DNA from 4 places in the Paeniglutamicibacter sp. GQ140 genome. Region 4 is predicted to be linked to each of the others. Evidence: riboswitches for the same ligand, from Rfam matches in the RefSeq annotation. Region 4 holds a riboswitch; each other region holds the start of a gene.

Region 1 (7,342 bases), on a different contig from region 4:
CTTCCTCTTGCTCGGCAGTTTCCGGTTCGAGGACGAGAGCCCAGTAATTGACCATTTCACGCAGGGCCGCGGTCCCGGACTGGAAGCACGTGTGGGTGTCCTCCCACAACAGCTCATCGATCATTCTCCGGTTTTCGATCTTGAGGTTCCGGGTGCCGCTGACAACCACGCGTGCCTGGTCCCAGGTCATGATGCCCTGGCGCAGCCCCTGATGGGAGAGTGGCAGGTCTTCGGCGAGGATCCGGAAGTCGCTGGTGCGTTTGGACCCGCTGTGCGGGGACAGGTGCATCGCCAGGGCGACGTCCCCGCTGGATCCCCAGGCCGGGTTCTTCTCCCTGACGCCTGTGCACTGTCGATGGGCGATCAGGGAGTCCTGGTAGGCGACGCTGTGGTCGGCCTGTTTCGCCGTGGCGGCGCATTTCAAGGTTTCCAGTGCGCCGACGGCGGACACCGCCTCATGGACACCCGTCAGCACCGGGGCGTCGTTCACCGCGGCGGCCAGGGACAGGATTCCGTCTGTGCCGGTGCGGGCAAGATGCTCGGCAACCAGTGCGTCCATGTCCGCCCCGTCGGCCAGCAGTGCATCGTAGCCCAGGTCCTTTCCGGCACCAGAGGTGCCGGCGGAAGGGATGCCGCTCGATGACGTCGTTGCCATGCTTCCATTATAGAACGGGTCACCGACAATTGGAACATAGTTTCTTTAAAAATAGAAAATATGTTCTACTGCTTGCGAGGGGCGCCTGACCTTACCTGCAAACAACATCCCGCGCGGGCGCCGGAAGCCAAAAGGGTGCCGCCGAATCCCGGATCCAGGGAAATGGCGGCACCCGGCGTTGAGTCCGTCGTGGGACCGTCAGGCCACGGAGCCGCCGAAGAGCAGGCCGAGGGCGTAGGTGACCGCCGCGGCGCCCAGGCCGATGGCCAGCTGGCGCAGGCCGCGCTTGGCCGGGGACGCGCCTGAAAGCAGGCCCACGATGCCGCCGGTTGCCAGCAGGGCCAGGCCGACCAATGCGGCGGAGAGCAGGATCGCCGGCGTGCCGCCCATGCCGAAGATGAACGGCAGGATCGGGATCACCGCACCGGAGGCAAAGAAGCAGAACGATGCGGAGGCGGCACCCATGGCGGAGCCGATTTCCTCGTGCTCGACCTTGGCGGATTCCTGCTCGAGCTCGGGATGCAGGGAGAGCGAGGCGTTGCAGTCGCAGGAGTAGATGCCCATGCGCTCGGCCGCACGGTGCGCCGCATCCTCGTCGCTCATGCCGCGGGCCTTGTAGACCAGCACCAGTTCGTTGGCATCCAGGTCCAGGTCCGGGGCGGCGGAAAGGGTCACCTGGGTGGGCTTCGACGCCGAGAGCAGTTCGCGCTGCGACCGGACCGAGACGTATTCGCCGGCGGCCATCGACAGGGCGCCCGCGAGTAGGCCGGCGATGCCGGAGAAGAGCACCATGGAGGTGGCGACGCCGGTCGCTCCGATGCCCATGACCAGGGCCAGGTTGGACACCAGACCGTCGTTCGCGCCGAAGACGGCGGCACGGAAGTTGCCCGAGAGCCGGTTGCGGCCGCGGGTGGCCAGGCCGCGGACGACCTCTTCGTGGACGAGCTCGTCGGCGGCCATTTGGCGGCTGGCGTCGGTGTCCGCGGCGTAGGGGGAGTTTCCCTCGGCGCGCTGGGCCAGGGCCAGGACGAAGACCGAGCCGAAGTGGCGGGCCAGGAAACGGAGCATGGTGCGCCGGATCGAGGGCCGGGTCCGCTTCCCGGCGTGCTCGCCCAGCAGCGAGCGCCAGTGTTCCTCGTGGCGGGTTTCGGCGGCGGCAAGTCCCAGCAGGACCGCGCGTTCCTCGCCCTGGCGCTTGTTGGCAAGTTCGCGGTAGACCGCGCCCTCGGCGATTTCGTCAGCCAGGTACTGGCGCCAGCGTTTGATCTGGGCGGGAGTGGGGGTTGGCGCTGTTTGCGTCATGCTCTCATCCTCATGTGGGCGTTCACGGCCCCGCGGGACCGTGTGATGGGGAGGCCCGGCATGAATGCTTTTTGGGTGCGTTGAGCCTCGGGCCACCAATGTGTGGACCGAAGGTCTCGTTCGCCTGGGGCCGGACGGGAATGCCCGTTGCCGCAGGTGGTTTGCCGGGTTACCGCGTTGTAACCAGTATGTCGACGCACCGCTTTCCCGCCGGGTGGGCGGGTTTGGGAACTACTCCCCTTCAACCCACGAGTGTAGCGTCCGGAAGGGCAAGGGAGAATTCGCTGAGACTAAAAACCAGGGCCTGGCCAGCGGGGTTGCCTGCCCGGGGGATCCGCACCGACAGCTGGCCGGCGGCAGGGTCCCAGCGCGTGGAACCGGCGGCGTTGGCCAGCGCCGCGGCCAGCGCGGGGGCGTCGGCAACGTGGTAGCTGTGCCAGCAACCCGCGAGGCGCAGTTCAACGACCGAGCGGTGGACATCGAGCAGGGGCAACACGGGAATGGAACGTGCCATGGCGGGGTCGAAGACCTTTCGTCAGCTCTTGCCGCGCCTTGTGGCCACGGCCGCTTCTTCATCCGAACCACCCATGAACCTGGGGTTGGTGCGCGTCTTAGTCGGAGCTTGCCGACGCGTCTCGTGAAGCTGGGAACTACATTACCGCGATTCGGAGGCCCGCAGGATGTTTTCGTGCAATTGGGTCCAGCCCGCAGGATCGTAGGGCGGTATGTTCGTGTTCTCTTGGCGCATTCCGGTGGAGCCGTCAATGAGCTCGCGCAGGATGTCTGCATGCCCCGCGTGGCGTGCGGTCTCCACGTTCATGTGCAGCAGCAGGCGACCGAGGGTCGTGTCGCGCTTTTCCGGCTTCCACCAGGGAATCGTGGCCGGGGCATCCAGGGGCAAGGCGGCAATGTTGTGGTTTGCCGCGTCGATGGCCCGGCGGTAGAAGGCGAGGATCTCGGAGCACGGGACGTCGCCGGGAACCCACATGTCGGCGCTGGCCTCGGGGTCGGCCATCAGCGCGTCGTAGCGTTCGTCGTCAACCGTGAATCCGAGGCATTCGACGAAGTAGCCGTACTCGACCGAGGCCAGGTGCTGGATGAGGCCCAGGATATTGGTGCCGGAGCCGACCATGGGGCGGGTCATTTCCCTGTCGCTGAGTCCCTCGACCTTCCAGAGCATGGCTTCGCGGGTGTGGTTCAGGTACGTGGAGAGGTGGTCCTTGAGATCGTCCATGGTACCCACCCTAGGAGCGCCGGGGCATGGCTGGGAAGGGGGAACCGTGGCAAAAGGGGAGCCCGTCGCCGCGCATGGTGCGCGGGGACGGGCTCCCTCAACCGGGATTTTCCGGGGTCAGGGTCCGGTGCTAGCGTCCGGCAACCTCGGTGAGGTCCGCGCCCTCGGCGTCCGCCTGGCCGGCGACCCGCGCATTCCAGCGGGTGATGACCGCCGGGTTGGTGGGACGCGTGAGCAGGGAGACGACGACGAAGGTCAGCGCCGAGGCAATCAGCCCGAAGTAGATCGGCTCGTTGGCGTAGATGCCATCGAAGCGCTCTTCGGCCTGGATTTCCAGGACGATCATGGTGCCCAGGGTGACGATGGAGCCGGCGGCCATCGAGGCGGCGGCCCCCAGCCCGTTCCCGCGCTTCCAGACCAGACCGCCGATGATGGCCACCAGCAGGCCGCCCACCAGGATGTCATAGGCGATGGTCAGCGCCGCGACCACGTCGGAAACCATGATGGCCAGCACGATTGTGACCACTCCCAGCAGCAGCACCCAGATGCGGTTGGCGCGCACGTCGTGCTCGGGGTTCTCGTTGGTGTTGACGTGCAGCTGCTTGCCGAACCAGCTGGCCACGAACGGGGTGACGTCGGTGCGGGCTACGGTTGCAGCGGCAATCAGCGCGCCGGAGGCGGTGGACATCATGGCTGCGACAGCGGCCGCCAGCACCAGACCGCCGACGGCGACGGGCAGCAGCTGCGTGGCGACCTCCGCGTAGACCACGTCCTTGTTGGTGTCCGCGCCGATGATGTCCGGCAGGGCGACCTTGGCGGCCATGCCGATGATGGCGCCGGCGGCCCCGTAGAGCACGCAGTAGATGCCGGCGGTGGTGCCGCCCCAGCGGGCCACCTTCGGCGTCTTGGCGGTGAAGACGCGCTGCCAGATGTCCTGGCCGATGAGCAGGCCCAGGGTGTAGACCACGAAGTAGGTGATGATCGTCTGCACGCCGATGCCGGTGAAGCTGAAGAACTCGGCCCCGACGCGTTCGCGGATCCCGGACATGCCCCCGGCGGCGTTCAGCGCGAAGGGCAGCATCAGGAAGAAGATGCCCACGGTCTTGATGACGAACTGGACCTGGTCGGCCAGGGTGATCGACCACATGCCGCCGATGGTGGAGTAGATGACCACGATGACCCCGCCGATGGCGATGGCCATCCAGCGTTCCCAGCCGAAGAGGACCACGAAGATCGTCGCATAGGCGCTGGTGGAGGTGGCGCAGAGCATCAGCGTGTAGGCGAGCATGACGATGCCGGAGGTGTTCGTCGCCGACTTGCTGCCGTAGCGCAGGGTGAGCATCTGCGAGACGGTGAAGATCTTCAGGCGCTGCAGGGTCGGGGCAAAGAGCAGCGAGAGCAGGATGACGCCGGCGCCGATTGCCACGACCAGCCACATGCCGGAGATTCCGAACTTGTAGCCCAGGCCGACGCCGCCCACGGTGGATGCCCCGCCCAGGACGACCGCCGCCATCGTGCCCGTGTACAGGAACGGGCCGAGGCGCCTGCCTGCCACGAGGTAGTCGCTGCTGTTCTTGGTGCGCGATTTTCCCCACCAGCCGAAGATGAGCATGGCCGCCAAGTAGGCGGCGACGATCGTGCCATTGATGAATTCCATGGGTGAGCCTTTGCTGGGAACGAAACCGGGTGCGCACCTCTGGGATGCCTGATAGTAAACTTTTGTTGTTCTATAGGCTAATGTGAGGTGTCGCACACGTCAATTGCACCTAAGCTGGATGAACGCATTATTTCCTTCGAGCCCACCCTGGAGACCCGCGCCGATGAAAGCCCTGCCCGTTGAGCCCAGCAGTGCTGCCCTCGCCATTGGCTCGCGGATCCGGGCGGCGCGTCACGCCCAGCGCCTGACCATCGACCAGATCGCCGAATCCACGGGATTGACCAAGGGTTTTCTCTCCCGGGTGGAGCGCGACTTGACCAGCCCCTCGGTGGCATCGCTGGTGACGCTGTGCCAGGTGCTGTCCCTGGAGGTAGGGGAGCTTTTCACCCAGCCGGACACCCACGTCGTCAGGCTTGCCGAGGCGCCGCGCATCTCACTGGGCGGCGAAGGCATTGTCGAGAGGCTGGTGACGGCGCGTTCGGAGCGGCGCCTGCAGGTGATTCGCGCCGTCATCGCCCCGCACGGCGAGGGCGAAAAGGAACTTTACTCGGTGGATTGCGAGGTCGAGGTGCTCCACGTCCTCTCCGGGCGCTTCGTGCTGATTTTCGCCAACGAGCGGTTTGACCTCGACGCGGGGGACACCGTGACCTTCCCGGGGCGCGAGCCGCACAGCTGGAAGAACCCGACGGGCGAGGAAGCCATCGTCACCTGGACGCTGGTCCCCGCCGCGTCGCGTTAACCCACGTGCACCCAGGGCCGCTTGCCGATTGCCGGTTCGGCCTCGCGCAGCACCTCGCGCGTCAACGGGGCGATCTCGCCCTGGCCCAGGAACAGGAAGCGCAACAGGTTGTGCACCGGGTTGCCCTCGGTCCAGCGGAAGTAGATGTGCGGCATCACGCCGGTCCGGTCGCGGATTTCAAGGCAGATCGCGGCAATCGCGGTGGGCACCGAAGGGGCCTCCGCCTGCAGGATCTTGTAGCCGTGCCGGGTGGTCCCGGAAACCACGATGTCCTGGGCGAAGTCCGAGAAGTCCGAGACCCTGATCTCGATGAAGACCACCGGGGCATCCTCGGGCAGGTGGCTGGCCATTTTGGCGTGGGCCAGCTTGTGCCGGTAGCGGGCGGCCGAGAGGCGGACCGGCTCGTGGGAAATGATCCGCACCATTGAATCCCGGCTGGAGGTCTCGATGATCTTCAGGGCCTCCTCGTCCAGGGTCACCGAGGTGGCGCGCAGTTCCGTGGAGCGCCGGAAGCGCGAAACCATGGAGACGATGATGATCCCCGCGATGAAGAACCCGGCTATCCGGATGCCGTCGGGCCGCTCCACGACATTGGCGCCGGTAGTGTAGATGAAGATGGCCGAAATGATCCCGAAGCCCATGGCCCGCCACCGCTGGCCCTTGCGCTTGGCGGAAATGGTGACTGCCACCGCTGCCGAGACCATGAGCACCAGCACGCCGGTGGCGTAGGCGGCGCCCTGGGCGTCCACGCTTGCCTCGAACAGGAGGGTGATGACCACTGCAATGCCGATGAGTACCAGCACCAGGGGGCGGATGGCACGTGCCCACTCCGGGGCCATGCCAAAGCGGGGCAGGTAGCGGGGGATGAGGTTGAGCATCCCCGCCAGGGCCGAGGCGCCGGCAAACCACAGGATCAGGATGGTGGACAGGTCATAGACGCTGCCGAAGCCGTCGCCGAGCATCGAGTGGGCGAGGAACGACAGGGCGCGGCCATTTGCCTCTCCACCGGGCTGGAATTCCGGGGCGGGTATCAGCAGGGTGGTGACGATCGAGGAGGAAACCAGGAACACGCTCATGGTCAGTGCCGCGGTAAGCAGGAGCTTCTTGGCCCCGGCGATGCGTGCGCGCGGATTGGCCTCGGTGTCCCCGGGTGCCTTCCGGATCTGGGGCATCACTGCAACGCCGGTTTCAAAGCCGGACAGGCCCAAGGCCAACTTGGGGAAAACGAGCAGGGCAATGGCAACCATCATCCAGGGGTTTGAATGCGTGGCCGTCAGGTTCAGCCACCAGTGATCCACGGGGGCGGGGTCGCGCACCAGTGACGCCACTGCGACGGCAATGACGACGAGGTTGAGCAACAGGTAGACGGCGACCAGGCCAACGGCCAGCCAGATGACCTCGTGGAAGCCGCGCAGGAACAGTGCCCCCAGCAACAGGATGAGAACCAGCGTAATAATGACTTGCTGCCCGTGGAACGCGTCGGGGGTGAAGGGGTTTTCGATGATGTGCGCCGTGGCATCGGCCGAGGACAGCGTAATGGTGATCATGAAGTCCGTGGCCGCGAAACCCAGCAGCACCAGGACAAAGACCTTGCCCTTCCAGTGCGGCAGCAGGCGCTCGAGCATCGCGATCGACCCCTGGCCGTGCGGGGATTCGCTGGCCACGCGGCGATACACCGGCAGCGCCGCGCCCAGAGTGACGGCGACGAGCAAGAGCGTTGCAAGCGGGGCCAGGGCGCCGGCCGCCAACGCGGCA
Region 2 (7,342 bases), on a different contig from region 4:
CATGGCGGTGGCCATCGTGGTTGCGATCTTCGTGTCGATTCCGTTCACCACCTACACGCTCCTGGCCGGCCTGCAGGCGATCCCCAACGAGACGTTGGAGGCCGCCCGCATGGACGGGGCGAATCGCTGGGGGATCTACATTTTCGTGATCCTGCCGCAGCTGCGCGGGGCGCTGGCGGTTGCCGTGCTGATCAACATCATCAACGTTTTCAACAACCTGCCGATCCTGAAGATCATCACCGGTTCCATTCCCGGCTACAGCGCGGACACGCTGATGACCTACATCTTCAAGGTGCTGCAATTCGACCGCCGGCTGGACATCTCCTCGGCGCTCTCGGTGGTGAACTTCGCGATCGTGCTGGTGATTGTCGCGATCTACGTCAAGACGGTCAAGCCCATGAGGGAGGTCTAGGAATCCCATGTCGATCCTGATCACCGAGGACCGTGCGTCCCGCCGAACCGTCATCTGGCGCATGGTCGTGGGCCTGCTGGTTGCCGTCGCGTTCCTGATTCCCTACGGGATCATGTTCTTTGGGTCGCTCAAGACCCAGGCCGAAATCCTTGCCATCCCGCCAAGCTACATGCCGCGGGAAGGGGCGCAGTGGTCGAACTACCTGACCATGTGGGACACCCCCGAAACACCGGTGGCCTTCAACCTCATCTCAACCATCGTCATCTCCCTCTCGGCCACCTTGCTGGTGCTGCTGGTGGCCACCCCGGCCGCCTACTACACCGCGCGCTTCAAGTTCCCGGGCAAGATGGTCTTCATGTTCCTGGTGATCGTCACCCAGATGCTGCAGCCGGCGGTGCTGACCGCGGGCCTGTTCAAGCAGATGCTCGCCATGAACCTCTACGACACCTGGCTGGCCATGATCCTGATCAACGCCGCCTTCAACCTGGCCTTCGCCGTGTGGATCATGCATTCGTTCTTTGCCTCCGTTCCCAAGGAGGTCGACGAGGCCGCCCAGATCGACGGGGCCGGAAAGCTCCGGGTGCTCTTCCGCATCAACCTGCCGCTGGTCTGGCCGGGCATCGTCACCGCGGTGATCTTCACCTTCGTCTCCTGCTGGAACGAATTCGCCGCCTCCCTGGTCATCCTCTCCACCGCGGAGAACCAGCCGCTGTCGGTGGCGCTGACTAGGTTCGTGGGACAGTATTCCACCGCCTGGCAATATGTCTTCGGCGTCTCGATCGTGGCCATCATCCCGGTGATTGTCCTGTTCATGCTCATTGAGAAGCGGCTGATCGGCGGCCTTGCCGCCGGAGCTGTAAAGTAGGATCCCGTGCCCGCGGCGCTGTTCGCCAAAACCCTGGTGACCTCGCCTTCCGCGGAACATCGGAACCGAATGCGGTGACGGGCGGCCCGGCGAACGGGCCGGGCCCCAGCAGCACGCGGCCCCCGCAGCAGAGAACTGTCGGTTGATCCCCCCCAACCGGCCACACGACGACAGACGGGTGAAAAGGTGAAACGCGAAGAACGCCTCAACGCCATCCTCGAGATGCTTTCCCGCTTCGGGAAGATCGAGGTCGAGGACATCGTGCGCAGGCTCGAGGTCTCGCCCGCCACCGCACGCCGGGACCTGGACTCGTTGGCTGCCTCCTCGCTGCTCTCGCGCACCCACGGGGGAGCGGTGTCCAACACCGTGGCCTACGACCTGCCGGTTCGCTACCAAAAGGAAGACGCGGCGGTGCAGAAGCACGCCATCGCGGTGCTCGCGGCCTCCATGGTCACCCAGGACATGGTGGTGGGCCTGTCGGGCGGCACGACGTCCAGCGCCATTGCCACGCAACTGGGGATGCGCCGCGAGCTGGTCAACGATTCCGGGCGGACCACGTTCACCGTGGTCACCAACGCCGTCAACATCGCCTCGATGCTGGCGGTGCGCACGCACGTGAAGGTGATGGTCACCGGGGGAGTGCTGAACCCGCGGTCCTACGAGCTGGTCGGTCCCTTTGCGGAGCAATCCCTGGAGAAGGTCACCCTGGACGTTGCCTTCGTGGGCATCAACGGGCTGGAGGCGCGCATCGGTCCAACGGTCTCGGACGAGTTCGAGGCCTCCATCAACGACCTGATGATCCGCCGGGCGCGCCGCAGCTACCTGGTGTGCGACTCCTCGAAGATCGGGCACAGCGCCTTTGCAACGCTGGCCAGGTCGACCTTCAGCGCGCTGATCACCGATGACGGGATCACCGCCGAGCAGCAGCGCGAATTGGTGGAGTCGGGCATTCCCGTCATTGTTGCCGACCCACGGCCGGGCGCGCCGCGCTAGCCGCGGGTGGCGGCGGCAGCGGCCACGAGGCGCGGGCCGATCTTCCCGATCAGTGCACCAAGGTCCCGGCCCGGATCCAATGAAGCGTCGTAGACGCTCTCCAGTGCCATGGCACCCAGCCAAATTCGGGCGCGCCAGGCCACCTCGGGGCTCGGGGCAATGGCCTCGGCGAAGTCGGTGCCGTGCCAGAGACAGAGATATGCGGTGTTCAGCGCAGGGTCCCATGCCGCGGCCAGGTCCCAGTCCAGGATGCCGAGCAGATCGCCATCGCGCCAGCGCATGTTGTGCCCCGCGAGGTCCCCGTGGACCAGCGAAGGCGCCACTGCCCCGAAGGCGGGGATGGTGTCCAGGACCTGCCGCGCGGCACCGGCCAACTCCAGCGGCAAGGCGCACAGGGTGGCGTCGATCTTCCGCGCGGTCCACGGTCCCCGGAACGAATACGGCTCGGCCAGCAGTTCGGCAAGCGGCCGCAGGTCCACGGCCGCCAGTTCCTCGAGCACGGAGCGCAGGCGTGGTGCGTCACCGGTGTGCGGCGGGTGCGCAGCACCCGGGATGTAGCGCTGGATGACCGCGGAGAAATCATCGCCGTGCCAGACCGGGCCCAGCGCGGTGGGCAGCTGGAAACTGAATAGACCCGACAGCGCCTGGATCAGGTCCACGCGCCGCTGTAGCCGGGCGGACGCCTCGGCGGTGCGACCCATGCGCATCACCGCCTGGCCCTCGGCCACCAGCACCAGGTGGAACTGGCCGCCATCGTCCACGTGCGCGGACTTCCAGTCCGGTCCGGGAAAGAGGGCATTCGCCAACTCGTATTCGCGGGGCAGCGCATCTCGTCTCACCCCTCCATCCTTGCAGGCCAACGGGTGTGCGGATACACAGGATCAACACGTAGGATCGACGTCATGATCTCAGAAGCGCAGGGGAACACCGCATCCAGCGCAGCGTTGGAAAGCACGGTGGCGGAAGCCGGGACGCGCCGCGGATTGAAGATCGAGCTGCTCATCGTCCTTGGCTTGTCCCTGGGCCAATCGGGCATTTACGCGATCGTGAACCTCATCGACAAGATGACCAGGGCGCCCCTGGGATCGCAGACCACTTCGCTGAACAATTCGCTGAACCAGCGCCAGTACTTCGACCTGACCTACCAGCTGCTCGACATCTTCTTCGCCCTGGTGCCGGTGATGCTGGTGCTCTACCTGCTCTGGAGGATTCCCGGGGGCAGCCCCTTTGCCCGGCTCGGCCTAGACTTGGCGCGGCCGGTTCGGGACCTGGGCTGGGGAACCGGCCTATTTCTGGCCATGGGCGTCGGAACGCTTGGTGTCTACGCGGCGGGCCGTGCCCTCGGGTTGACCACGATCATCGTGCCGGCGGCGCTGGACGACTATTGGTGGACGGTCCCCGTGCTGGTCTTCTCCGCGATCCGCCACGGCATCCTGGAAGAGGTGATCGTGGTCGGCTACCTCTTCGAGAGACTCGGGCGCCTGGGCTGGGGCAAGTGGCAAATCATCCTCGCCAGCGCCGTGCTGCGGGGCAGCTACCACCTGTATCAGGGGATCGGTCCCTTCATCGGGAACGTCGCGATGGGCGTGGTCTTCGGCTACGTGTACTCGAAAAAGGGCAGGGTCATGCCGCTGGTGATCGCCCATGCATTGTTGGATATCGCCGGGTTCGTAGGTTACGCGCTGGTCGGCACGGCCATCGGTCTTGGTTCATAAAACACGGTTTGATCACTTTGTTCGTGAACACTTGTGCTTTTGGGGTACGTTGCTAGGCTCAAGGAAACCAGACCACCGGGAATGCGCACCGAATTCCGGCGCCGGGGCCTGGACCCGTCAACCAAGGAGCAGGATATGCCCCGGGCCCTGAGCTCACAGAAAATGTTCCGTGTTGGTCTGGTGTTGGGCATTCTTGGAGCCGTTTTCTACATCATCGTTTCACCGCTCCTGAACTGGCTGATCAACCTCGGCGGCCTCAATCACCCGCTCACGGGCCTGGTGGGTGGGCTGGCCGCCGTGATCCAGCAAGGCACCTTCTTCGGCGGGCTGTTCCTGCTGGCCGGATCCTTCGTGGTTCGCTCAGCGGAAGAGGCCGTCGCCTCGGTCAGAAGCACGAAGCAGCCGGAGTCAGGACTGCCGCGGGATTAGCCACCGGAACCATGGCTCGGAAATGTCGGCCGGTGGCAGGTGGCCAGATGCGGAAAACCCCAGGAAAGTCGAGAAGCAGCGATGCCCCAACTCTTGAGTTCGAAAACCATGCTCCGACTCGGCCTCATCCTCGCGTTGGTTGGTGCGGGCATGGCCGTGATCGGAAATCCGATCTGGAAGTGGTACTACGACACCATGTTGCCGGTTGAGGAACTGGTCTTCGGGATGGAAGTCCGACTTCAGCAGGCCTTGCTGGTGGGCGGCCTGTTCATGGCCATCGGATCCATCATGGTGAAGCACTTCGAAATCCTGAAGGACGAGCTGCAAGCTGCTGCCGGCGGAACCGACCGGAAATGAGGCAAGGTGGGGCTAGCCGGATCATCCGGCCAACCCCACCTTGATCGTGGTTCCCCGCGCTGCGTGGTTACAGCGTGATTTGTCCCTTGGGCGTTTCGAAGGTCACCGAAAGGATCCCCGGTGTCCCGTTGGGAGCCTGCCAATCGACGACAACCTCGCCAACGGGCAACTGCTCGGGCTGTCCGAGCCAGTCGGCAACGCGTTCGCTGGAGCCGGCAATGCTGATCGAGGAGATCTTGCCAACTGGTTCCAGTGCCTTTGACGGGTGTAGCTCCTCGGTTCCGTCGTCCCAGCGCAACAGGTAAGGAACCTGCGGATCGGCGATCAGGCCGTTGATGCCGATCTGGCGCCAGGTCAGTTCCTGCCCATCCGGGAATTTGCGGTTTCCCGGAACCGAGCCCCGGCCCAGGCGTTCTTCCGCCGGAGCCAAGTCGTCAACCGCGACGCACCAGCCCATCCAGCCGCCACCGAGTTCGGAGCGGGCGCGAACGGCCTGGCCAAACGGCGCCTTGTCCGACGACGGGTGGTTCAAGACTTCGACAACTTCCAGGTACTGGCCATTCTTCAGCGGGAAGATGACATTGCGCGTACCAAAACGTGGGTGTACACCGCCCTTTACAGATTCGAGTCCAAGGGCCTCGCCGATCCGAGCGGCAGTTGCCGCGAGGCCGTCGGGTCCACAAGCGTAAGTTACATGGTCCAACCTCATCATGTGCCTATCATGGCACTTTGTGATCTGGCTCTCGACTTAGGATTGCCTAACTTGCTTTGTGGTTGCTTGGTTCAAACGGCTGCGGGGTAGTGCGGTTGCCCTTCGGATCGTCACAATTTGAGACGTGGTTGCGAACATATGAAGCGCTGGGCCAGACTTAATGCCAAGGTCATGAGTTTCAGCAGAAGGCCCCGGCTTGCTGAACGGCAACCCTCCGCCGCGGTGGGGTGCCCCGGGTGAAGACCAGGCCCTGCGTCAAAACGACGTGGGACAAGCGCGGGATTGCCCCCAGCCAAGACACGGCCACAACCGGAGTCGGTTTCGGGCATACCCCTACGAATCCTTGAAGGGGAAGAGATGTCTAACAACTGGTCCTTTGAAACCCGTCAGATCCATGTGGGTCAGGAACCCGACGCCGCAACCGGCGCGCGCGCCCTGCCGATCTACCAAACCAGCTCGTTTGTGTTCCCGAGTGCCGAGAGCGCGGCCGCCCGCTTTGCCCTCGCCGAGCTGGAACCCATCTACACGCGTATCGGCAACCCGACGCAGGACGCCGTGGAGCAGCGCATTGCCAGCCTCGAGGGTGGCGTGGGGGCCCTGCTGCTGGCTTCGGGCCAGGCAGCGACGACCTTCGCCATCCTGAACCTCGCCGAGGCCGGCGACCACATCGTGGCCAGCCCCAGCCTGTATGGCGGGACGCAGAACCTGCTCAAGCACACGCTGCGCAAGCTCGGCATCGAGGTCACGTTCGTGGCGGATCCCGACGACCTGGACGGCTGGCGCGCGGCGGTCAAGCCCAACACCAAGGCATTCTTCGGCGAGGTGGTCTCCAATCCGCGCCAGGACGTGCTCGACATCGAGGCCGTCTCCGCCATCGCACACGAGTCCGGGGTGCCGCTGATTGTCGACAACACCCTGGCCACCCCGTACCTCATCCGTCCCATCGAGTGGGGCGCCGACATCGTGATCCACTCGGCCACCAAGTACCTTGGCGGGCACGGCACCGCGATCGCCGGGGTCATCGTGGATTCGGGCAATTTCGACTTCGCCGCCGACCCGGAAAGGTTCCCGGGCTTCAACACCCCGGACGATTCCTACAACGGGCTGGTCTATGCCCGGGACCTCGGCGTCAACGGGGCACTGGGAGCCAACCTCGCCTACGTGCTCAAGGCTCGCGTGCAGTTGCTGCGCGACCTCGGCTCGGCCGTTGCCCCCTTCAACGCGTTCCTGATTGCCCAGGGGCTCGAAACCCTCTCGCTGCGCATGGAGCGCCACGTCGCCAACGCGGTGGAGGTCGCCCAGTGGCTTGAGGCCCGGCCGCAGGTCGAGCGGGTGCTTTATGCAGGGCTCGAGTCCAGCCAGTGGTTCGAGCGGGGCCGCAAGTACGGGCCGCGCGGCATCGGGGCCATCGTGTCCTTCGAGCTTGCGGGCGGAAGCGCGGCCGGCCAGGGCTTCGTCGACGCGCTGGAGCTGCACTCTCACGTGGCCAACCTCGGGGACGTGCGCTCCCTGGTCATCCACCCCGCCTCCACCACCCATGCGCAGCTTAGCGAGGCGGAGCAGGTCGCCGCGGGCGTCTCCCCGGGCCTGGTCCGGTTGAGCGTCGGCATCGAAAACGTCGTGGACATCATCGCCGACCTGCAGGCGGGCTTCGAGGCCGTGGCCGCCGCGGCCGAGGTCGAGCTGCAGGGCACCTTGTGAGTGTGGAGACAAACGTGGTCCTATATGACGCAGAAACCGCCGCGGGGCTGGACTTTGCCCCGGACGGCATCCTGCGGCACCTGCACACCGGTGCCTACACCTTTGAAACCGGCGCGACGCTGCCGGACATCGTGCTGGGCTACGAAACCTGGGGAACG
Region 3 (7,342 bases), on a different contig from region 4:
ATGCCGATCTCATGGCCCTCGGCGGCCATGCGCCGGACAATCTCGGGGTGCTTGATCGCCGAGGATCCGGTAACGAAGAAGGTGGCGTGGACCCCGTGTTCACGCAGGACATCCAGGATCCGTGGCGTCCATACCGGGTCCGGCCCATCGTCGAACGTCAAGGCCACGGTGTGGTCGGACGGGGTCGCCGTGCGGACGCCGTCGCCACGGGGGTCCACAACCGGGCCACCCTCGGCAACGGCCCCGGGGACGCCTCCGGTGGCACGACTCACTTGCCCCCGGGGCTCGTCGATGCCGGAGAGGTGGTTCATGTACCCCTGGACCGCCATTGACAGTCCCAGCGTCAGCACGACGGTCACCATCAGAATCCAGTGCGCCCCGATGCCACCGGTGCGGGCGGACCTGCGTCCAGGGCTCACGGGCGGGACGGCCGGGTCGGCTTGCCCGGTCCGGTCTCGCCACGGCCCGGAGCGGTTGCACTTTTGCCCGGGGCCGTTTCGCCGGTGGCGGGGGCCGCCGATTCGCTGGGGCTCGGGGTGGCGTTCGCGGAATCGGTGCTCGGCGCGGCCTGCGTGGCGGCAGTGGGGCTGGGATCCGCGGTGCTTGCCGTGGTCTCGGCCGCCGCGGTGCCCTTGGTCGCGGCGGTGCTCCCGGACGCAGTCGTGGCCTCGGCTGCGGTAGTGGTCTCGGCACTGCCTGTCGCCATCGCCGCTGCCGCCTCTTGACGCGTCGGTGTCGGCGACGGGGTCGGGCGCGGACTTGTCGTTGGCTCCGAAACCGTCGAATCCGCCCCGGACTTGGCCGACTTGGGCAGGTGCGGTGCCGCGTTCGTGGAACCGCCAAGGAACGAGAACAAGAGCAACAGCACATACAGGAACATCAGCCCGATGACCACGACGCCGACCTTTTTGGCCCGCTGCAGGCGCCTACCCGACGGGTCGACGAATACGGGTTCATTGGTGGCGCTGGACGATCCTAGGACATGATTTTCAGTAAAAGCTGGCATCGATGCCCAACGCTAGTACATCGCCGCAAATGTCACAAAATGATCACGATGACAAGACTCGCATTCGTGAGACTTGCAACAACGGCGTTGCAGCCATAGCCCGGAAGTCGCTGCGAAGCCGTTCGACGACTGCCCGCCAGTTGCCTTCGTCTCGACGTCGCCCCAGGAGAAAATGTCAACGGATCGGCCGCGCCGCTTCACAACGAGCATAGCGCAAGGGCCGGACCCGGCGCAGGGGCACCTACGACGCCGGAATGCCCGGCTGCAGTTCAGCCCCCGGGGCGTCGCGCCACCGCCGGCAAGAACGCCGCTAGGGCACGAGCATGACCTTGATCGCGCGCCGCTCGTCCATCGCCGCATAGGCCTCCGGCGCCTGCTCCAGCCCCATGACGGCATCGAAGACCAGTCCCGGGTTGATGCTGCCGGCCAACACGTCGGCAAGCAGTTCGGGCAGGTACGCCCGGGTGCTGGCCGCGCCTCCGGCCACCGAGATGTTCTTCGCGAAGAGCACGGAGATCGGCAGCGGGTCATCGCCGTGCGGGACGCCCACAAAGCCCAGCGACCCGCCGGGTCGGGTGCAGCGCAATGCCTGGTCCATGGACTCGGCGGTGCCCACGCATTCGAGCACCGAGTCCGCCAGCACTCCCCCGAGCAGTTCGCGCACCTTGGCTGCGGCATCGGCCCCGCGCTCGGCGACCACATCGGTGGCCCCGAAGTCCCGGGCCAGGGCCGCACGGTCGGCGTGCCGGGACATGGCGATGATGCGCGTGGCGCCCAGCCGCTTGGCGGCGAGCACCCCGCACAATCCCACTGCCCCGTCGCCGACCACGACCACACTCCGGCCGGGCGCAACCCGCGCACCCAGCGCGGCGTGGTGCCCGGTGCCCATGACGTCCGAGAGTGCCAGCAGCGACTTGGACAGGGCTTCGTCGGGCTCGGCCACCCCGGGGACAGCGACGAGCGTGCCGTCGGCGTTGGGGACCCGCACCGCCTCGCCCTGCCCGCCGTCGACGGGCAGGCCGTTCTCGTCGGCCCCGCCCCAGTGCGCCCGGTGTTCGCAGGCGACCTGCACGCCGTCGCGGCACGGCGGGCAGGTGCCGCAGCTGTTGGCCCACGGGGCCACCACGAAGTCGCCCACAGCCAGGGTCGAGACCCTCGGGCCAACCGCCTCGATGCGGCCGATGAATTCGTGCCCGATGCGCCGGGGCCTGGGCGTGGGGCTGACGCCGCGGTACGGCCAGAGGTCGGAGCCGCAGACGCAGGCGGCGCTGACGCGCACGATGGCGTCGGTGTCGGCACGCAAGGTCGGCTCGGGGCAGTCCTCGACGCGGATGTCCCGCGGTCCGTGGATCAGGGTGGCGCGCATGTGTTCCTCCGCAGGGTGTGGGGGCTGGCGGGTGTCGCTTCCAGCCTATGCCAGCGGGCTCTTGGCCCGCGGCGGCGGCATCCACTGCATCACCCGGCAGGAACCGGTGACGGCGGTGCTGCGGGCCCGCCTCGGGAGGGCGGGGTCACTGGCCGTCGCAGATGACGGTTTGTTGCTCCCCGCAGCCCCGCGGTGGCCAACCGTCCCCGCCCCGCCGTAGGCTGGAGACAGCTTCACGAGATCTGGTTGCACTGCGCAAAGCTCCGACTGACCAGGCACCAACCCCATAGTTGCACGGCGGGTGGTTCGGATGACGAAGCGGCCTTGGCGCGCATCCCGCACGCAGGGGCAAGGACAACGATCTTCAAGGACGTGTGCACATCATGTACAGCCCCACCCTGGACTCATCCCCCACCAGGAATCCGCTGCCGCGCTTCACCGGCGACTGGATCACTGCCTGGCTTGACCTCGACCCCGAGACCGACCTGCTGCACGTGGGGGCCGGTCCCGACGAGTGGGTGCTTGAGGCACTCGCCCCGCACAAGCTCTCGGCGGCACTGGCGGGCCGCGGCCCCGTCGAGGTCCAGTTCAACCCCGAGCTGCTGGTGGCACTGCTCCCCGGTGCGCACGAGCTTGTCGGAAGCTCGTTCTTCCGCCTGCGCGCCTGATGCCCCGGGGGCGCAGGCGCTAGATATCCAGCACCAGGCGCCCGCCCTTGCAGCGCGACACGCAGATCATCATGGTGTCTCCGGCATCCCGCTCCTCCTCGCTGAGCAGCGAATCGCGGTGGTCGATCTCCCCCGAGACCACCGGGGTCTCGCAGGTCCCGCAGATTCCCTCCCGGCAGGAGTTCAGCACCTGCACCCCGACGTCCTCCAGGGCGGCCAGGATGCTGGTGCCCACCGGCACCCGTGCCTGGAGGCCGCCGGTGGTTTCCACCGTGAATTCGTGGTCCCCCGCGGCCGGCGCGCTTGCGGCAGGGTCGGCGACAAAGCGTTCGAAGTGGAACCGCGCGGGGTCCCGCCAGCCGGAGGTGAGCGTGGCGATGTAGTCCAGCAGCGGTCCGGGGCCGCACACATAGGCGTGGAATCCCGCCTCCGGGTCACCGAGCAGCTCGGCCAGGGGATAGAGCCCGGATTCGTCGTCGGCGTGCACGTGGACCTTGTCCCCGTAGTGCGCCAGTTCGCCGAGGAATGCCATGGAACCACGGCTGCGCCCCAGGTAGAGCAGCCGCCATGCTGCCCCGGAGACCTCGGCCGCGCGCAGCATGGGCAGGATGGGCGTGATGCCGATGCCGCCGGCGATGAACATGTATTCGGGCGCCGGCCCGAGCACGAAGTTGTTGCGCGGGCTCCTGACCCGCAGCTGCGCGCCGGGCCTCAGCTGGTCGTGGACGTAGGCGGATCCGCCGCGGCCGGCGGGTTCCCGCAACACCCCCAATCGCCAGTGCCGGTCCCCGGGGGCGGAGCACAGGGAATACTGGCGCAGCAGACCGTTGGGAAGCAGGACGTCGATGTGCGATCCCGGACTCCAGTCCGGCAGCGCGAGCCCGTCGGGGCGGGCAATGCCCAGGGAGAGCACCGACTCCGATTCCCGCTTGATGTCCACCACGTCCACGACGAAGTATCCGTCCTCGGCCATCCGGATGACTGGCCCCGGTTCCCCGATGGCATGCTTTTCACTTGTGCTGATCACGATGCACCTCCAGTGCTGTGGTGTGGGTATGTGGTGGGTACTGCCTGCCATGTTTCCGCGCACCGTGCCGTTGCCGGCTCGTCCAGCGCGGCCAGGACCGCCAGCGAGGCCTGGCGCGGGCCGATGGTCACCCGCACCCCTTCGCCGCCAAAGGCACGGACCGACACCCCGTGTGCTGCGCACGCGCGTTCGATGTCCGCGGCCCGCCGCCCGTTTTCCGGGATCCAGAGGAAGTTGCCCCCGCTGTCGGGGACGCGCAGGCCGAGGGCCTCCAGTTCCCGGTGCAGGAATTCGCGTTCCCCCGACACCGCGGCCACGGTGCCGAGCAGGTAGTCGGTGTCGGCGAGGGCCGCCACGGCGCCGGCCTCTGCCACCGCACTGAGCCCGAAGGGCGGAGCCACCTTGCGGATGGCCCGGACGACGTCCTCCGGCCCCAGCAGGTATCCGGCCCGCGCCCCGGCCAGTGCATGGGCCTTGGAGAAGGTCCGCAGGATCACCAGGTTGGGGTGCTTGGTCAGCAGCGGCACGGTGTCCCCACTGGATCCGGAGAACTCGACGTAGGCCTCGTCGAGCACCACGAGTACGTGGCCCGGAACCCCCGCGAGAAAGGATTCGACCTCGCCGATCGCCAGCACCGTTCCGGTGGGGTTGTTGGGATTGCACAGCAGCACCACCGTGGTGCGTTCGGTGATGGCCCGGCGCATGGCCGCCGTGTCGTGGCGATGGGCCGCATCCAGCGGCACCTCGACGCTCCTGGCCCCTGCCAGCGTGACCAGGATCGGATACGCCTCATAGCTGCGCCAGGCGTACAGCACCTCGTCGCCCGGGCCCGCGAAAGCCGCGAGGACCTGGCCCAGCAGGGCCAGGGACCCTGCCCCCACCGCAACCTGGGTTTCGGATAGTCCCAGGGTGTCGGCCAGCGCGGCCACCAACCGGTCCCCGGCCAGGCTCGGATAGCGGTTGGAGCGTTGCACGCTGTCCGCCATGGCCGCAAGGGCGGCGGGCGAGGGCGACATCCAGGATTCGTTGGAGGAGGCCACCCACCGCGCCTTTCCGGCGGCCGGCGAGCGCGAATAACCCGGCAGCATCTCCACCAGGTCGCGCGGCCGGGGCGTCGCCTCGCCGGCGCCGGATTGCTCGTTGGACATCGGGTCTTTCCTTCGCTTCTAGGCCAGGACCTTGGACAGGAAGGCCTGGGTTCGGGGTTCGCGGGGGTCTTCAAGGACCTGTCGGGGGCTGCCGGACTCGACCAGCTGCCCGTCCGCCATGAAGTGGACGACGTCCCCTACTTCCTTGGCGAAGCCCATTTCGTGGGTCACCACGATCATGGTCATCCCCGAGGCCGCCAGGGAGGTCATGACCTCCAGCACCTCCCCCACCAGCTCCGGGTCGAGCGCGGAGGTCGGCTCGTCGAAGAGCATGAGCTTCGGCTTCAGGGCCAGGGCCCGGGCAATGGCCACGCGTTGCTGCTGGCCCCCGGAAAGCTGCGAGGGGTAGTGCTGGTACTTGTCGGCCAATCCCACCCGGTCCAGCAGTTCCATGCCCTCGGCCATGGCCTTGGCCCGGGATTTGCGCTGCACGATTGTCGGTCCCTCGATCACGTTCTCCAGGGCGGTCCGGTGCGGGAACAGGTTGAATTGCTGGAAGACCATGCCGACGGACGCACGCTGCTTGGCCGTTTCGTTTTCCTTCAGTTCGTGCAACTTGTTCCCCGCACGGCGATATCCAATGCGATCCCCGTGGACCCACATTTCCCCGTCGCTGATTTTTTCCAGGTGGTTGATGCACCGCAGGAACGTGCTTTTTCCCGAGCCGGAGGGCCCCAGCAGGCAGGCGACCTGTCCGGCCTGCACCTCCAGGGTGATGCCCTTGAGGATTTCCAGGTGGCCGAAGGACTTGCGCACATTGTGGGCGCGCAGGACTGGTTCGTTCATTTGCTCGGCTCCAATTCCGGCTCGATGCTTGGCGCTGGGGTCGGCCCCGTGACGGGGCCGGTCGCCGAGGCCGCGGGCGCCGCTGGCTTCTTGCCCTTGATGGGCGTGAAGCCGCGTTCAAAGTGGCGTTCGACGAAGTACTGGCCGACGGAGAGCACCGCGGTGACCGCCAGGTACCAGATGGCCGCCACGATGAGCAGCGGGATGGTCTGGAAATTGCGCGAGTAGATGATCGAGACGCTGGTCAGCAGCTCCGAGTACCCGATGACGATGACCAGCGAGGTGTACTTGAGCATGCCGATGGTTTCGTTGCCGGTCGGCGGGATGATCACGCGCATGGCCTGCGGCAGGATCACCCGGCGCATGGTCTGCAGGCGGGACATGCCGATCGCCTTGGCCGCCTCGGTCTGGCCCGCGGCGATGGACCGGATGCCCGAGCGAACGATCTCGCCCATGTAGGCGCCCTCATTGAGGCTCAGGCCCAGCAGGGCGGCGGTGAACGGGGAGATCACCGAGTTGGTGTCGATGCTCAGCAGCTGGGGCCCGAAGGGGATGCCGAGCCCGATGTTGGGGATCAGCGCCGCCAGGAAGAACCAGAACAGCAGCTGCACCATCAGCGGCGTCCCGCGGAAGAACCACGAGTACGCCCAGGCCGCGGTGGACAGGATCGGGTTTGCCGAGAGCCTGCAGACCGCCACCACGATCCCCAGCACGATGCCGATGAGCATGGAGATGGCGGTGAGCATCAGGGTCCGGCCCAGGCCGGCCATCACCGGCGCCGCGAAGAGGTACTCGCCCACCACGTCCCAGTGGAAGCGTTCGTTGGCGAACATCGAGTAGATCAGCATCAGGAGGATGCCGACGACTGCCACCGCGGCAATCCAGCGGCCCAGATAGCGGGCCGGCACGATGACCAGACCGTTCTCCTGCGGTTCAGGGGTCCGCGTGGTCATTGCTTGACCCCGTTGACGGGGAAGGACTCCATGGTGTGGTCGGCCATGTTGTACTTGGCCAGGATCTTGTCGTAGCTACCGTCGGCCTTGATGGCCTCGAGTCCCTTTTGGATGGTGATCATGAGCTGTTCCTGGTCCTTGGGGAAGACGATGCCGAAGGCCAGGTCTTGGTAGCGCTCGCCCATGGCCAGGGCGCCCTTGGACTCGGCGGCAATGACCGACCCGGAGGTCGAATCGACCAGGAAGGCGTCCACGCGGTTTGACTGCAGGGCCAGCACCGCCTGGTTCTGTCCGGCGAAGATCGTCACCTCGACCTTCGGCTTGCCGGCTTCCTCGCACTTCTTGGAGGCCTCGGCGGCGTCGGCGTCCTCGGTGGTGCCCTTCACGA
Region 4 (7,342 bases):
GTTGCCACGTGGTTGCGCAGCTCGGCGATGAGGGCCTGCTGCCTGGCCAGCGCCTCGCCGGCCAGGTCCGTTCCAACCACCGACTTGTCGAAGGGCACCACGAACGCGGTGGCAGCGTGGCCGGTCTTGGCGTCGGCGGTCGGGCAGACCCCGGCCTCGACAACCGCCGGGTGGGTGACCAGGGCGGACTCGATCTCGATGGTGGAGAGCCGGTGTCCGGAGATGTTGATGACATCGTCCGTGCGGCCCAGGATCCAGATGTCCCCGTCGGCATCGAAGCGCGCGCCGTCCCCGGCCAGGAACCAGCCCTGCTGCGCGTACTTCTCCCAGTAGGAGGTGTAGTAGCGCTCGGGGTTTCCCCAAACGGTCCTGGCCATGGACGGCCCGGTCTTGGTCAGCACGATGTAGCCCTGCAGGTTTTTCTCCACCGTTTGCGCGGCATCGTCGACGATGTCCACCGCCACGCCCGGCAGCGCCCGGGTGCCGCAGCCGGGCTTGAACGCGGTGTCGTCCTGGCGCGGGGAAAGGATCGTCGCGCCCGTCTCGGACTGCCACCAGGTGTCGACCATCGGGATGCCGGACTCGGTGTCGCGCCCGATCTGGCCACGCAGCCAGCGCCACGCCTCCGGGTTCACTGCCTCGCCCACGGTTCCGGCCAGCCGGATCGAGGACAGGTCGTAGTCGGCCGGGATCCCCTCGGGGAACCAACCCATCAGCGAGCGCACCAGGGTGGGCGCGGTGTAGTAGCTCGTGACCCCGTAGCGCGCGATGATCTCGAAGTGGCGGCCCGGGTGCGGGGCGTTGGGCACGCCCTCGTAGATGACCTGGGTGACGCCGTTGGACAGCGGCCCGTAGATCTCATAGGTGTGCGCGGTGACCCAGGCCAGGTCGGCCGTGCACCAGTGGACATCGTCCTCGCGCTTGGCCGGATCCGGGTGGGAGAAGAGGAACTCGTGGCTCCAGGAGGCCTGCGTCAGGTAGCCGCCGGTGGTGTGGACCAGGCCCTTGGGCTGCCCGGTGGTGCCGGAGGTGTACATGATGAACAGCGGGGTCTCGGCGTCGAAGGCCTCCGGGGCGTGTTCGGTGCTCGCGGTGTCGACAGTCTCGTGCCACCACACGTCCCGGCCCTCGACCCAGTTGATGTCGGTGTGCCCGGTCCGGTTGATGACCAGCACGTGCTCGATCGCGTTGTCCCCGGAAACGGCCTCGTCGGCGTGCGCCTTGACCGGGACCGAGGTGCCGCGGCGGAACTGGCCGTCGGTGGTGACCAGGAGCTTGGCGCCGGTGTCCTCGACACGGAACTTCAGCGCCTCGGCGGAGAAGCCGCCGAAGACCAGCGAATGAACCGCGCCGATGCGCGCGCAGGCCAGGGTGATGACGATGGTTTCGATGAGCACCGGCAGGTAGATGACCACGCGGTCGCCCTTGCCAATGCCGAGTGCCTCCAGCGCATTGGCGGCCCGGGATACACGGTCCTGCAGGTCCTGGTAGGTGACGGTGGTCCTGTCCCCGGGCTCGCCCTCGAAGTGCAGGGCAACCTTGTCTCCGCGGCCGGCCTCTACGTGCCGGTCAACGCAGTTGTAGGCGGCATTGAGCTTGCCGCCCTCGAACCAGCGCAGTTCGGGGCCGCGCCTGGCCGCCTGGTCGACACCGGTGCTGGTGTGGATGGTGTGCCAGTCCTCGGACCAGCTCAGGCGCCGCGCGGCGGCGTCCCAGAATGCGAGCCGTTCGGCTTCGGTCAGGGAGGCTTCGTTGGCGATGTCAGTCGTGACGGGGTGCAGGGTTTCAGTCATTGTTTTCTCCATTGCTCCTGGCAGTAGCACCGGTCTCGGGGAGGTGCTTGTTGCGGCGTCGTGACGCCAGAAATCTGGGCCGCTCGAAACGGGTGGTTGGTTGCCCTTAGGCCCAGCGCCTGACTGCCCAGCGTTCAGCCAGGCCCACCAGTGCATCGGTGGCCTTGCCGATCACTGCCAGCAGGATGATTGCCAGAATCAGTCTGTCGATCCGGCCGTTGTTCTGTGAATCGGTGAGCAGGAAGCCAAGCCCCATGGAAGATGCGATCAGTTCCGCAGCCACCAGGAAAAGCCAAGCCTGTGCCAGGGCGAGCCGGAGGCCGGAAAATATGGCAGGAACCACGGCAGGCAGCTGGATGGTGGTCAGCAACTTGATCCCCTTGAGGCCAAAGGCACGTCCGGCCTCGATGAGGTTCTTGTCCACATGGCGTAGCGCCAGGTACACGGTGGTGAACACCGGGAAGAAGGCGCCGATGGCAATCAGCGTGATTTTCGAATCTTCACCGATCTTCATCCACAAGATCAGCAGGGGAACCCAGGCCAGCGACGGCACCGCACGAATGGCTCCAATGGTGGGGCCCAGCAATGCGTCGGCGAGCCGCGACAGTCCAACCAAGGCGCCAAATCCAAGCCCAAGCACCGCGCCAATGGCGAAGCCCACCAGGACGCGTTGGGTGGAGATGCCGATGTGCGTGCCAAGTTCCCCGCGCCCGATCAGGTCCACTGCGGCCGAGTACACCGACGTGGGGGATGGGAGCTGTGCGGAGGTGACCCAGCCGAGGGAGGTGGCGCTCTGCCACAGCACGAGGACAAGCAGCGGCACCAGTGCGCCGAGCCCGATGCGGCCCAGTGTCGAGCCCGGGATCCGGGGCCCGCTTGCACTGGCTGGCGTCGTTTCCTTGGTGTTGAGGGAAAAATCGGCAGACATTACGAACCCTTGACCTTCGAAGCGTCGGCCTTTTTGGCGAAGGAATCATCGATGAGGGAATCAAGAGCCGTGTCGACCTTGGCCTGGCTGGTGACATCGCCGGTCTCGACAAAGATCGGTCCCACGACCGTCAGGACGTCGACCAACTTTTGGCCGGGCACCGCGGAGACATCAAGATTGGAACGCTCGAGGATCACCTTGTCGGCAACCGGTGCTTCCAGCCCTGCCACGTCGGCCAGGATTGTCGCGGTTTCCTTCTGGTTCTTGGCGGCCCATTCGCGGGCCTTTTCGTAGGAGTCCACCACGACCTGGGCGATTTCCGGGGACTCCGCCAGGAAGGATTCGTTGGCGTTCAAGGCACCGTAGGTGTTGAAATCCAGGTTGCGGTAGATCAAGCTGGCGCCGTTCTCCTCCGCGCCGGCCATGATCGGGTCCAATCCACTCCAGGCATCCACGGAACCGTTTTCCAGGGCGGCGCGGCCATCGGCGTGCTGGAGGTTCTCCACGGTCACGTCATCCGGGCCGAGACCTGCCTGCTCCAGGGCCTGCAGCAAGAAGAAGTAGGGGTCGGTACCCTTGGTGGCGGCGACCGATTTGCCCTTGAGTTCGCTCACGTCCTTGATGGGTGAGTCCTTGGCAACAACCAGGGCGGCCCATTCCGGTTGCGAGTAGATGTCGATGGTCTTGATCGGGGAACCGTTGGACCGGGCCAGCAGGGCGGCGGAACCCGCGGTGGATCCCACGTCGATTGCCCCCGCGCGAAGCGCTTCGTTGGCCTTGTTCGAACCGGCCGACTGCACCCAGTTGACGGTGACGCCCTGTTCCTTCAGCGAGGCTTCCAGCCATCCCTTTTCCTTGAGCACCAGGGACAACGGGTTGTAGGTGGCGAAGTCGATGTTGAGGGTCGTGGCTTCCGCAGCGCCCGAGCCCTCGCCGGCGCAACCGGTCAGCAACGCGGTGGCGGCAACCAGCGCGGAGGTGGCAATGAGAGTGCGGCGTGAGAAAAGGTTTCGGTTCATGGGTGAATTCCTTGAATGGGTGAACGCACGACAAGAAGGACGCTCGTTCAGAAGATGCGAGTGGTGTGAAGTGACGGTGCTTGGGTGCCGGTTTAGTGGCGGTGTGCGTCAACGCCGAGCGATGCAAGAAGTGAGCTGCGCATTCGGCCGAGGCTTTCATCGTTGCGGTTTCGCGGACGTGACCCCGGGACCGTGAGGAGCTGGGTGACGGTTGCGGCTGTTGCGCCGTCCGGGCGTCCCAATACGACGATGCGGTCGGCTAACTGCAGTGCCTCGTCAACGTCGTGGGTGACCAGCAAGACCGTGGTCGGGTACGCGCTGTGGATGTCCAGCAGGAGATCCTGCATCTTCAAGCGGGTCAATGCATCCAGGGCGCCGAACGGTTCGTCCAGGAGCAGGACGCCGGGGCGTCGGGCCAGGGCCCGGGCGAGCGAGACGCGCTGGGCCATGCCGCCGGAGATTTCCCTCGGGCGCAAATCGCTGTAGGCATCGAGTTCCACGAGTTCGAGCAGCTCTGCGATGCGTGCCGCACCGGTGGTGCGGTCGGTGCCCGCCGGAAGGCCCAAGGAAACGTTGTTGGTCACGGATTTCCATGGCAGCAGGCGTGGCTCCTGGAACGCCACCGCACAGCGGGTGTCCAGTCCGTTGACAGCGGTGCCGTCGATCAGGACCTGCCCGGCGGATGGCTGGTCCAGCCCGGACACGGATCGGAGCAATGTGGACTTGCCGCAGCCGCTTGGGCCGAGGATTGCCACGACTTCTCCCGGGGTGACCTCGAGGTCGACATCGTGCAGCACCTCGCGACCGCCGAAGCTGCGGCCAACGCCCTGGAATGTCACGCGAAGCGCGTTGCTGGAAACACTTGTCGGTGCGACAAACGTCGGGTGGTCAAGCGTGGAAGTCATGATCTCTCCATCGGACTGGCGGTAGCACCGGCCTCGACGAGGTGGTTGCTGCGGCGTCATAGAGCCAGATCTCTCGGCCGCTCGGGATGGGTTATGACCACCATCAAAGTCGATGCGGCGTCACAGGAGCAAGCCCGCCGTAATGTGACCGAATGTTCGACGGGGTGGAATTTAATGACCATGCGTCGAATTATCTACGGAAATCTACGGGACTTTCGATCATTCAACTTGTGGTGCTTTGGAGGTTTCGGGCAATCGGATCCGGTCCGGGGATCGTCCGTGTGGACCCCGGGATCTCGCGCACATGCTTGCCAAGGGTCGTGTGGGTCATTTGGTTCCGCGGCCTCCAACCGTGCGCCCACCGTCGTCGAACGAATGGCTGGTGGAATGCCGGTGCGCCGGTGCTTCGCCCCTGCCCCGGCGGGCAGCGAATCCCGTTTTGCCCTGTGACGCAACCGTCAATTGTGACGAAGCGGGTTGTCACCGCTTCGCCGAGGCGTGTAGAAATATGACCAACAACCATCCAGAGCGGCCGAGAGATCTGGCTCCATGACGCCGCAGCAACCCCTCCCCTTAATTGGGCGGTAGGTGCTCACGCCAGAACCGATGGAGAGAATTCATGGCTGTCGATTCCTTTGCACATGCACACGCTGTCGAAGCGGACCCCAACATCTTTGGTGCCGTCAACCTCGACGCATTTACCGGCGACACCCCGGCCCGGCACCTGCTCAAGCTCACTCCGGGCGTTCCCCGTAATGGGCACTATGACGAGTTGGCCGCGATCTTCCGCCCGGTCTTCGCCAGGATCGCCTCCGGGGCCAGTGAGCGCGACGCCAACCGGACCCTGCCCTTCGAACCGGTTGGCTGGCTGAACCGGGTGCGGTTCGGGGCGCTGCGCATCCCCGTCGCCGAGGGCGGCTACGGTGCCAGCGTGTCCGACTTGTTCCGCCTGCTCATCGAACTGGCAGAAGCCGATTCCCAGGTGGCACATCTGTGGCGCTCGCACATCGGCTTCGTCGAATCCGTGTTGCAGCTGGAAGACGATGCCTTGCGCCACCGCTGGGTCGAGCGCATCGTTGCCGGGCAAATTATCGGCAACGCCTACACCGAGCGCGGCGGAAACCGGCTGGGCACCCTGAACACGACCATTGCCAAGCAGGGCGAGCGCTGGATCCTCAATGGCGAAAAATACTATTGCACCGGCACGATCTACGCGGACTGGGTGGCAGTCGCCGTGGCGCACCCCGCCCGTGCCGGCAGGCAGATCGCCGTGGTTTCCACGCAGCATTCCGGCGTCAAGATCCTTGACGACTGGGACGGATTCGGGCAGCAGCTCACCGGCACCGGCTCAACCACGTTCGAGAATGTCCCGGTGGACACGATCCTTCCCGACGAGCAGCAGGTCAACGACCCGGAATCCGCCATCTTCCAATTGGTGCTACTCGGGGTCCAGGCGGGAATCACGCGCGCCGTGCTCAACGACATGCGCTCCTCGGTCCAGGCCCGCACCCGAAGCTTCAGCACCGGGACCGGTGTTCCGGTGCGCGAAGAACCCCAGGTACTGCAATTGGTCGGCGAGGTCTCCGGCACCGCATTCGCGGTCGACTCCATCGTCCTGGCCGCCGTGGCGGAGATCGAGGTCGCGCTGGCCGATGTATCGCTCAGCCCGGCCGAGCGGTTCGCGGTGTGTGAACTCGCCGCGGACAGGGCCCAGGCGGTCGTCCAGCCGCTGGTGCTCTCCGCGGCGACCAAGCTCTTTGACGGACTGGGTGCCTCGGCAACCGCCAAGGGATGCAACCTGGACCGGCACTGGCGCAACGCGCGCACCGTTGCCACCCACAACCCCGCGATCTACAAGTCTCGCATCATCGGCGACTACGAGGTCAACGGCACGGCGCCCCAGCAGCTCAACGCCATCGGCGACGTGGGTGCCACCCAGGGAACCGGCATCCCGTAGAACAACACGAGCCCCACATCAACTTGATCCGCACAACACCGGATCCGCAACTCCCAACACCTCGCGAAGGATAAACATGAGCACGACTCCCGCCCCACGCCAGATCCGCTTCAACGCCTTCGACATGAACTGCGTCGGACACCAGTCCCCGGGACTGTGGAAGCACCCCAAGGACCAGTCCGCCAGCTACAAGGACCTATCCTACTGGACCAACCTGGCCAAGACCCTGGAAAAGGGCAAGTTCGACGGCATCTTCATCGCCGACGTGCTGGGCACCTACGACGTCTTCGGCGGCTCCAACGAGGTGCCGCTGCGCACCGGCGCCCAGGTCCCGGTCAACGACCCGCTCATGCTTGTCTCCGCGATGGCCGCCGTGACCGAGAACCTCGGCTTCGGCGTCACCGCCAGCACCTCCTACGAACACCCGTACCCTTTCTCCCGCCGCCTGGCGACCCTTGACCACCTGACCAAGGGCCGCATCGGCTGGAACGTCGTGACCGGCTACCTGCCCTCCGCCGCCCGGAACATGGGCCAGGAAGACCAGCTTGAGCACGACGAGCGCTACAACCACGCCGACGAATACCTCGAGGTCGTGTACAAGCTGCTCGAGGGTTCCTGGGAAGAAGACGCCGTGGTTCGCGACGCCGAGCGCGGTGTCTTCACCGACCCGGCCAAGGTCCACGAGATCAACCATGAGGGCAAGTACTTCAAGGTCCCGGGCATCGCCATCACCGAGCCCA

Evidence for each region. A riboswitch is a leader RNA that binds a small molecule or an ion and turns the genes downstream of it on or off. The one in region 4 is predicted to bind S-adenosylmethionine.
Region 1: it holds a riboswitch for S-adenosylmethionine, as region 4 does, so the genes downstream of both, AC6CHY_RS09650 (hypothetical protein) here and AC6CHY_RS10290 (acyl-CoA dehydrogenase family protein) in region 4, are expected to answer to the same signal.
Region 2: it holds a riboswitch for S-adenosylmethionine, as region 4 does, so the genes downstream of both, AC6CHY_RS05360 (bifunctional o-acetylhomoserine/o-acetylserine sulfhydrylase) here and AC6CHY_RS10290 (acyl-CoA dehydrogenase family protein) in region 4, are expected to answer to the same signal.
Region 3: it holds a riboswitch for S-adenosylmethionine, as region 4 does, so the genes downstream of both, AC6CHY_RS09705 (hypothetical protein) here and AC6CHY_RS10290 (acyl-CoA dehydrogenase family protein) in region 4, are expected to answer to the same signal.

What each region holds. Positions count from the first base shown of each region.
Region 1 covers NZ_JCAXDW010000005.1:262,342-269,683, reverse strand. Annotated here, with positions in the region: gene AC6CHY_RS09660 (HNH endonuclease) at 1-655, opposite strand, end outside; gene AC6CHY_RS09655 (VIT1/CCC1 transporter family protein) at 854-1,957, opposite strand; gene AC6CHY_RS09650 (hypothetical protein) at 2,199-2,471, opposite strand; SAM riboswitch class IV at 2,491-2,600, opposite strand; gene AC6CHY_RS09645 (DinB family protein) at 2,613-3,191, opposite strand; gene AC6CHY_RS09640 (sodium:solute symporter family protein) at 3,322-4,848, opposite strand; gene AC6CHY_RS09635 (cupin domain-containing protein) at 5,012-5,587, shown strand; gene AC6CHY_RS09630 (amino acid permease) at 5,584-7,342, opposite strand, start outside.
Region 2 covers NZ_JCAXDW010000003.1:101,911-109,252, forward strand. Annotated here, with positions in the region: gene AC6CHY_RS05320 (carbohydrate ABC transporter permease) at 1-412, shown strand, start outside; gene AC6CHY_RS05325 (carbohydrate ABC transporter permease) at 420-1,277, shown strand; gene AC6CHY_RS05330 (DeoR/GlpR family DNA-binding transcription regulator) at 1,464-2,270, shown strand; gene AC6CHY_RS05335 (phosphotransferase family protein) at 2,267-3,109, opposite strand; gene AC6CHY_RS05340 (CPBP family intramembrane glutamic endopeptidase) at 3,173-3,985, shown strand; gene AC6CHY_RS05345 (hypothetical protein) at 4,067-4,414, shown strand; gene AC6CHY_RS05350 (hypothetical protein) at 4,523-4,771, shown strand; gene AC6CHY_RS05355 (VOC family protein) at 4,839-5,483, opposite strand; SAM riboswitch class IV at 5,651-5,766, shown strand; gene AC6CHY_RS05360 (bifunctional o-acetylhomoserine/o-acetylserine sulfhydrylase) at 5,841-7,184, shown strand; gene metX (homoserine O-acetyltransferase MetX) at 7,199-7,342, shown strand, end outside.
Region 3 covers NZ_JCAXDW010000005.1:280,638-287,979, forward strand. Annotated here, with positions in the region: gene AC6CHY_RS09690 (bifunctional polysaccharide deacetylase/glycosyltransferase family 2 protein) at 1-362, opposite strand, end outside; gene AC6CHY_RS09695 (hypothetical protein) at 416-1,006, opposite strand; gene AC6CHY_RS09700 (zinc-dependent alcohol dehydrogenase family protein) at 1,317-2,372, opposite strand; SAM riboswitch class IV at 2,604-2,733, shown strand; gene AC6CHY_RS09705 (hypothetical protein) at 2,756-3,040, shown strand; gene AC6CHY_RS09710 (PDR/VanB family oxidoreductase) at 3,060-4,067, opposite strand; gene AC6CHY_RS09715 (histidinol-phosphate transaminase) at 4,064-5,215, opposite strand; gene AC6CHY_RS09720 (amino acid ABC transporter ATP-binding protein) at 5,234-6,001, opposite strand; gene AC6CHY_RS09725 (amino acid ABC transporter permease) at 5,998-6,954, opposite strand; gene AC6CHY_RS09730 (ABC transporter substrate-binding protein) at 6,951-7,342, opposite strand, start outside.
Region 4 covers NZ_JCAXDW010000006.1:48,132-55,473, forward strand. Annotated here, with positions in the region: gene acs (acetate--CoA ligase) at 1-1,793, opposite strand, end outside; gene AC6CHY_RS10275 (ABC transporter permease) at 1,900-2,721, opposite strand; gene AC6CHY_RS10280 (aliphatic sulfonate ABC transporter substrate-binding protein) at 2,721-3,740, opposite strand; gene AC6CHY_RS10285 (ABC transporter ATP-binding protein) at 3,833-4,645, opposite strand; SAM riboswitch class I at 4,650-4,738, opposite strand; SAM riboswitch class I at 5,162-5,258, shown strand; gene AC6CHY_RS10290 (acyl-CoA dehydrogenase family protein) at 5,265-6,602, shown strand; gene AC6CHY_RS10295 (LLM class flavin-dependent oxidoreductase) at 6,679-7,342, shown strand, end outside.